DNA from 2 places in the Streptomyces sp. NPDC088730 genome. Region 1 is predicted to be linked to the other one. Evidence: riboswitches for the same ligand, from Rfam matches in the RefSeq annotation. Region 1 holds a riboswitch; the other holds the start of a gene.

Region 1 (3,712 bases):
CGGACCTGCACGGCCCCGTCACACAGCGGACGGCGAGCGCCCGAACAGAGGCGCGGGCCCAAGCGAGGGCGGCGTCCGCCGGTTCTGTGAGGAGTTCGGCCGGACCCGGAACGTTCGGCGGAACGCCATCGCGTGCACACCGCACGGGTCTTCCGCCGGACCGCCGGTTCTGGAACACTCCTGTCGTTTTCGCCCTTATGTTTCCTCACCCCACAGAGGCCCCCACCCATGGCAGATCTCAACCGTCGCCGCCTCCTGCAACTCGCCGGAGGCGCGGTCGCCTTCAGTACGTTGTCGAGCAGCATCGCCCGCGCCGCCTCACTGCCCGCGAAAGGCCGTACGGGCACGCTCCAGGACGTCGAGCACATCGTCGTACTGATGCAGGAGAACCGTTCCTTCGACCACTACTTCGGCACCATGAAGGGTGTGCGCGGCTTCGGTGACCCGCGTCCGGTCACGCTGCCGAGCGGAAAGCCGGTCTGGCACCAGAAGGACCTCCTCGGCAAGGAGGTGCTGCCGTTCCGGCCGCCCGCCGACGACCTCGGGCTGCAGTTCCTCCAGGACCTGAACCACGACTGGGCCGGCGGGCACCGGGCCTTGAACAAGGGTGCGTACGACCAGTGGGTCCCCGCCAAGACCGCCACGACGATGGCCCACCTCACGCGGGAGGACATCCCGTTCCACTACGCCCTCGCCGACGCGTTCACCGTCTGCGACGCGTACCACTGCTCGTTCCTCGGTTCGACCGACCCGAACCGCTACTACCTGTGGAGCGGGTACACCGGAAATGACGGCACCGGCGGCGGTCCCGTGCTCGGCAACGACGAGTCTGGGTACGGCTGGAAGACCTATCCCGAGCGGCTGGAGGAGGCCGGGGTGTCGTGGAAGGTCTACCAGGACATCGGTGACGGGCTCGACGCCGCCGGATCATGGGGGTGGATCGACGATGCCTACCGGGGCACGTACGGCGACAACTCGCTTCTCTACTTCAACAGTTACCGCGACGCCAAGCCAGGCGACCCGCTCTTCGAGAAGGCGCGCACCGGGACCGACGTCAAGAACGGCGACGGGCTCCTCGACGATCTCAAGGCCGACGTCCGGGCCGGGACGCTCCCCAAGATCTCCTGGGTGGTCTCTCCCGAGGCCTACAGCGAGCACCCCAACTGGCCCGCCAACTACGGTGCCTGGTACATCTCGCAGGTGCTGGACGCGCTGACGTCCGACCCCGAGGTCTGGGGCCGGACCGCCCTCTTCATCACCTACGACGAGAACGACGGCTTCTTCGACCACGTCGTGCCGCCGTTCGTGCCGTCCGGCGCGGCGCAGGGGCTGTCCACCGTGGACACCTCCGCCGACCACTTCCCCGGCGACATCCGGTACGCGGCCGGGCCGTACGGGCTCGGGCAGCGCGTGCCGATGACCGTCGTGTCCCCGTGGAGCACCGGCGGGTTCGCCTGTTCCGAGGTCTTCGACCACACCTCCGTCATCCGGTTCATGGAAGAGCGCTTCGGCGTGCACGAGCCCAACATCTCGCCCTGGCGGCGCGCTGTCTGCGGCGATCTCACCTCGGCCTTCGACTTCCGCACGACGCGGACCGCGCCCGCCTCGCTGCCCTCCACGGACGGATACGCCCCGCCGGACGGGGAGCGGCACCCCGACTACGTACCGGTGCCGCCGGTCTCCGGCAGTGTGCCGAAGCAGGAGTCCGGCACGCGGCCCACCCGGCCGCTGCGGTACGCGCCGCTCGTGGACGGGACGGCAGACCCGGGCACCGGGAAGTACCGGCTCACCTTCAGCGGCGGGGACGCAGCCGGAGCGCAGTTCCTGGTGACGTCCGCCAACCGCGGCGACGGGCCCTGGACCTACACCACCGAGGCGGGCAAGTCGCTCTCCGACAGCTGGAACACGGCCTACTCCAGCGGAGTGACCGACCTCACGGTGCACGGTCCGAACGGATTCCTGCGGACCTTCAGGGGTCCCGGCAAGGCGGCCGGACCGGAGGTGACGGCGCGTCATAACCCGGCGAACGGGGCTCTCGACCTGACGCTCACCCATGCCGGTACGGGGACCGTCCAGCTGACCGTGCGCAAGGCGGACGCCTACGGCGGCGGGGCGCAGACCTTCGCGGTGCGGGCCGGCGCGACCGTGCGGCACACCGTTGACCTGCGCGGGAGCAAGCGCTGGTACGACATCGAGGTGGTCTCGGACGCGGACGCCGCGTTCCTTCGCCGGTTCGCCGGACACGTCGAGACGGGTGAGGCGGGAACGAGCGACCCGGGCCTCGTCACCGGCTGACCGGCCGGCCCGGTGACGGCTGAGCGCCGGCCGGGCCGTCACCGGGAGAGGCGGGGGTGCGCGGGCCGGATCCGGCCCGCGCCCGTGCGTCCCTGACCGTCCGTCGGCCGAGCGGTCCCGCGCGTCGGGAGGCGGCTGCTCGGTGCGTTAGGGTTTTCGCCGGGTCATGAGTTCCAGTGCGCAGCCCCGGCTTGCTGGACGGCACCCCGCTCCGCTGCGGGTGCTCCGGGTGACGACCTGCCCCGTGCGCGAGGTACGGGGAACAGCGGACCGCGGTGCAGAGCGCTCGGGGTCCATCATCCCCGGAAGGCGGGACTCACCGTGCTGCGTCATCTCCCCGAACACGGCTCCGTGCGGAGCGAGGACTGCGCGCGGTACGCCGCGGGCCACCAAGTGCACTGGATCCACGCCAAGAAGTGCCGGCAGGAGCCCGGTCAGGCCGTCGAGATACTGCTGACCGCAGACGATGTCCGGGACGACGGCTGGATCGGTCTGCGGGCCGCGTTCGACTACGCGGACACCCTTCCGCCGGTGTGGACGCACGCCCCGGACGGGCTGCGGGAGGTTCTCGCCGGTCACCGAGGGCGCGTGTACTGGCTCTCCCGTTGGCATGCGCTGAAGCTCGTGACCGGTGCCGACCGGCTCGCCGGACTCGTCAACGTCGCCTTCGAGGCCGGGGAGCTGTGCGACGCCCCGGGGGCCGGGCGCTTCTAGCCGGGTACGGAGCCGCTCCTCGGCGTCGCTGCTTGGCGTCGGTACTTGGCGTCGGTGCTTGGAGTCGGTCGTCAATTGTCGTGAGATGTCCAGCGGTTGCTCCATTTCGGGTGCACATTTGATCGTCATCGACCGCTGTGGTGTCACATAAAATCCTTATAGTGGGCGTGCGTTGACCGCACGATCGTGACGCGTGACGCTTCCGCCACAGAAGTCAGGACGATGACGCGCCCTTCCTCCCCAGACCCCGAGTCCGCCTCACCCCCTCCGGAGTGCCCCGCGCACGCGGGGCCCGGTGCCGTACCCCTGAGCGGGCCCTCGTTCCAGACCGAGCCGCAGGCCGTCTACCGGGCCATGCGGCGGGACCACGGACCGGTCGTCCCCGTCGAACTGCCGGGCGGGTTCCCCGCCTGGCTGGTCATCGGCTACCGGGAACTCCATCAGGTCACCAGTGACGGTGAGCTGTTCCCGCGCGATGTCGGCCTGTGGAACCAGTGGGAGCACATACCGGAGGACTGGCCGCTGCTGCCCATGGTCGGGCGGCCGCTGCCGTCCGTCTACTTCAGCGCGGGGGACGAGCACCGGCGGCACGCCCGGATGGTCGGGCCCGCCCTCGAAGGGGCCGACCCGTTCGAGACCCGCCGCCACTGCGAGCAGTTGGCCGACCGGCTGATCGACGCCGTGTGCAGCCGGGGCACGGCCG
Region 2 (3,712 bases), on a different contig from region 1:
GGGCGCGAGTCCGGGCTCATCAAGCGCCTGCCGCACGGTGAGTTCGTCGAGGTCCACGAGCCGCTGTCGCAGGGGCAGCTGCACACCCTCACCGCGCACGAGCAGTACGCGCCGGTCGAACTCGGCCCGCTGGTCGACGAGAACGGCGTGAAGCGCAAGGTGTCGCCGATCGAGAAGACGCGGGCCAGGCTCAGCAAGAGCTTCTACGGCGAGCACAGCCAGATCGCCAAGGCGTCCCCCGAGGAGTACAAGGAGATCACCGAGGGCCACGGCCACCACTGATCACCTGAACTGATCGCCACAGCGGGAGCCCCGCCCATCCATACGATGGACGGGGCTCTTCGCTGTCTCCGGCGCTCGATAGGGTGGACGCATCCCTTTACCGGCTGTGGACCCCAGGAGCGGACCATGAACGTTGTGACCCCGGTCGGCGGCGACAGCGTGGCGGCTCGTACCTGGCCCGGCGTGCTGACCCCGCTGATGCGCGGCGAGGACCTGAGCGCGGACGACACCGCGTGGGCGATGGACCGCATCATGAGCGGCGAGGCGACCGACGTGCAGATCGCCGGCTTCGCGGTGGCCCTGCGCGCCAAGGGCGAGACGGTCGGGGAGGTCACCGGTCTGGTCCGTGCGATGTACGAGCACGCCACCACGATCCACGTGCCCGGCCGCACGGTCGACATCGTCGGCACCGGCGGCGACATGGCCAAGACGGTCAACATCTCCACCATGTCCGCGATCGTCCTGGCCGGGGCGGGCGCCAAGGTCGTCAAGCACGGCAACCGCGCCTCCTCCTCGGCCAGCGGCTCCTCCGACGTACTGGGCGTGCTCGGCGTCAACCTGGATCTGCCCCCGCAGCGCGTCGTCGAGGTGGCGGAGGAGGCGGGCATCACCTTCTGCTTCGCGGTGAAGTTCCACCCCGCCCTGCGGTACGCGGCGAAGGCGCGGGCGGAGCTCGGCGCGCCGACCACCTTCAACATCCTGGGCCCGCTCACCAACCCGGCCCAGGTGCGCTCCCAGGCCATCGGCGTGGCCGACCCGCGGATGGCGCCCATCGTCGCGGGCGTCCTCGCGGAGCGGGGCAACTCCGCGCTGGTCTTCCGCGGCGACGACGGACTGGACGAGCTGACCACCACCGCGACCTCCCGGGTCTGGGTGGCCCGCGACGGCGTCGTGCGCGAGCAGGCCTTCGACCCGCGCGACGTCGGCCTGGACCTGGTGCCGGTCGAGGCGCTGCGCGGCGCCGACGCCTCGTACAACGCCGACGTGGCCCGCCGGCTGCTGGCCGGTGAGACGGGGCCCGTACGGGACGCCGTCCTGCTCAACGCTGCGGCGGCGCTGGTCGCGCTGGACCCGGGGGAGGGCACGCTCGAAGAGCAGCTCACCGCCGGTATGGCGAAGGCCGCCGAGTCCATCGACTCCGGGTCCGCGGGGCGCGTGCTGGAGAGATGGGTCAAGACCAGCAACGCCTGAACCACCGAGCAGCGAAGCGGGGCGCAGTCCAGATCATGGACTGCGCCTTGCGCGTCCGGGCACGTATGGCAAGATGCTGGGCAGGTCATGAGTGACAGCGACTACGGCCCCGGCCCGCTGTCCGGCAACCCTCCGTCCGTGGCGGGGTGCCCCGGGTGAAGACCAGGCCGTAGGCAGCGAGGTCTGCGGCAAGCGCGGACCCCTCGACATCGTGAGATGTCCACCCGTGGGGTCCTGGTCCTCAGGGAGCCTCTGTGAGCAAGCGAATGCGATAGGGCTTTTCGGCCCTCCTCCGCACACCCTTTTTCTCTTCTTCCGTGCTGCCGCGTATCCGCAGGCACGCGGAGTTCGCCTGCCTGTTACGGGAGTTCGTCATGTCTGTCTTCACCGCTGCCGCCGATCAGTCCATTTGTACCCCGCTGCCCGTCCTGGGCAAGGATGTGACGGTTCCGCTGGTGACCGGCGGTGAGGTCACGTACGCCGCGCTCGACTACGCCGCCAGCGCCCCGGCCCTGCAGCGGGTGTGGGACGACGTCGCCGCGTACGCGCCGTACTACGGCAGCGTCCACCGGGGTGCCGGCTACCTCTCGCAGCTCTCCACGGACCTCTTCGAGTCCAGCCGGGTGACCGTCGCGGAGTTCCTCGGCTGCCGCGAGGGCGACCAGGTGATCTTCACCCGTTCGACGACCGACTCGCTCAACCTGCTGGCCGCCGCGGTGCCCGCCGACTGCGAGGTGTTCGTCTTCGAGACCGAGCACCACGCGTCCCTGCTGCCCTGGCGCGATGCCCGGGTGACCTACCTGAACGCCCCGCGCACCCCTGACCAGGCCGTCGCCACCCTGGAGCGCGCCCTCGCCGACCGCGACCCCCAGCTCCGTTCGAGCAGCGGAGGCCCCGTTGGCCCCGCGCTGGTCTGCGTCACCGGGGCCTCCAACGTCACCGGCGAGCTGTGGCCGGTCAAGGAGCTCGCCGCCGCCGCGCACGCCCACGGCGCCCGTATCGTGCTGGACGCCGCCCAGCTCGCCCCGCACCACCCCGTGAACATCGCCGAGCTGGACGTCGACTGGGTCGCCTTCTCCGGCCACAAGCTCTACGCGCCCTTCGGCTCCGGTGTGCTGGCCGGCCGCTCCGACTGGCTGTGCGACGCCGAGCCCTACCTGGCCGGCGGCGGCGCCTCCCGCAAGGTCGCCCGGCGCACCGACGGCGGGGTGGACGTCGAGTGGCACACCACCGCCGCCCGCCACGAAGCCGGTTCGCCCAACGTCATCGGCGTCTACTCCATCGCCTCCGCCTGCAAGGCGCTCACCGAGGCCGGGTTCGACAGCCTGGTCGCCCGCGAGCAGCAGCTCGTCTCGGAGGTCCGGGCCGGACTGGCCGAGGTGCCCGAGGTCAAGGTGCTCTCGCTCTTCGGTGACGACGCCCCCCGCGTCGGCGTCATCTCGTTCGTGGTGGAGGGCTGGAACAGCTCGCACTTCGCCGCGGCCCTCTCCGCCGAGTACGGCATCGGGGTGCGCGACGGCCTGTTCTGCGCCCACCCGCTGGTGCGCACCCTGCTCGGCAGCGACCCGCAGGACGTCGGCGAGTGCGGCGCGCCGGAGGCCGAGCCGGGCGAGAAGTCGCTCAACGCGATCCGGGTCAGCTTCGGTGCCGGTACGCCGGACGAGCACATCGAGCGCTTCGTGCGGGCGGTCAAGGAGCTGGTGAGCGAGGGCGCCCAGTGGAAGTACCGCACCGAGGACGGCCGCTGCGTCCCGGACCGGGGCACCGCCCAGCACTGAGCCGCAACGCGTTCGGCCGGGTACGGAAAGCATTCCGTACCCGGCCGAACGCGTTTACGTGGTCAGCCGTCCAGGCCGATGGCGAAGGCCGCCTCCAGGTCGTGCTGCGAGTACGTACGGAACGCCACGTGGGTGTCGGTCGCCTCGACGCCGGGGATCTTGCTGATCCGGCCGGGGATGACATCGGCGAGATCGTCGTGCTTGGCCACCCGGACCATGGCGATCAGGTCGTACGTACCGGTGACCGAGAAGACCTCGCTGACACTGTCCAGCGCCGCGACGGCCTCGGCGATCTCGGGAATCCGGTCCACGCTGGTTTTGATGAGCACGATCGCGGTGATCACGGCTGGCTTTCTCCCTCGGTGGCCGTGGCTGGAGATCTCACTCTAGCGTTACCCCGGTAGCGCCCCCAGGCGTAGAGGAACCCGACGGCGAAGCCGACCACATGGGCGAGATAGGCC

Evidence for each region. A riboswitch is a leader RNA that binds a small molecule or an ion and turns the genes downstream of it on or off. The one in region 1 is predicted to bind S-adenosylmethionine.
Region 2: linked by a shared signal. The riboswitch ahead of ACIP89_RS04830 (aminotransferase class V-fold PLP-dependent enzyme) and the one ahead of ACIP89_RS33345 (hypothetical protein) in region 1 are both predicted to bind S-adenosylmethionine.

What each region holds. Positions count from the first base shown of each region.
Region 1 is NZ_JBIVLK010000017.1:120,713-124,424, forward strand. It holds gene ACIP89_RS33340 (phosphocholine-specific phospholipase C) at 229-2,295, shown strand; SAM riboswitch class IV at 2,458-2,567, shown strand; gene ACIP89_RS33345 (hypothetical protein) at 2,617-3,009, shown strand; gene ACIP89_RS33350 (cytochrome P450) at 3,232-3,712, shown strand, end outside.
Region 2 is NZ_JBIVLK010000001.1:1,078,305-1,082,016, forward strand. It holds gene ACIP89_RS04820 (cytochrome bc complex cytochrome b subunit) at 1-282, shown strand, start outside; gene trpD (anthranilate phosphoribosyltransferase) at 409-1,473, shown strand; SAM riboswitch class IV at 1,557-1,674, shown strand; gene ACIP89_RS04830 (aminotransferase class V-fold PLP-dependent enzyme) at 1,848-3,251, shown strand; gene ACIP89_RS04835 (Lrp/AsnC family transcriptional regulator) at 3,314-3,595, opposite strand; gene ACIP89_RS04840 (rhomboid family intramembrane serine protease) at 3,592-3,712, opposite strand, start outside.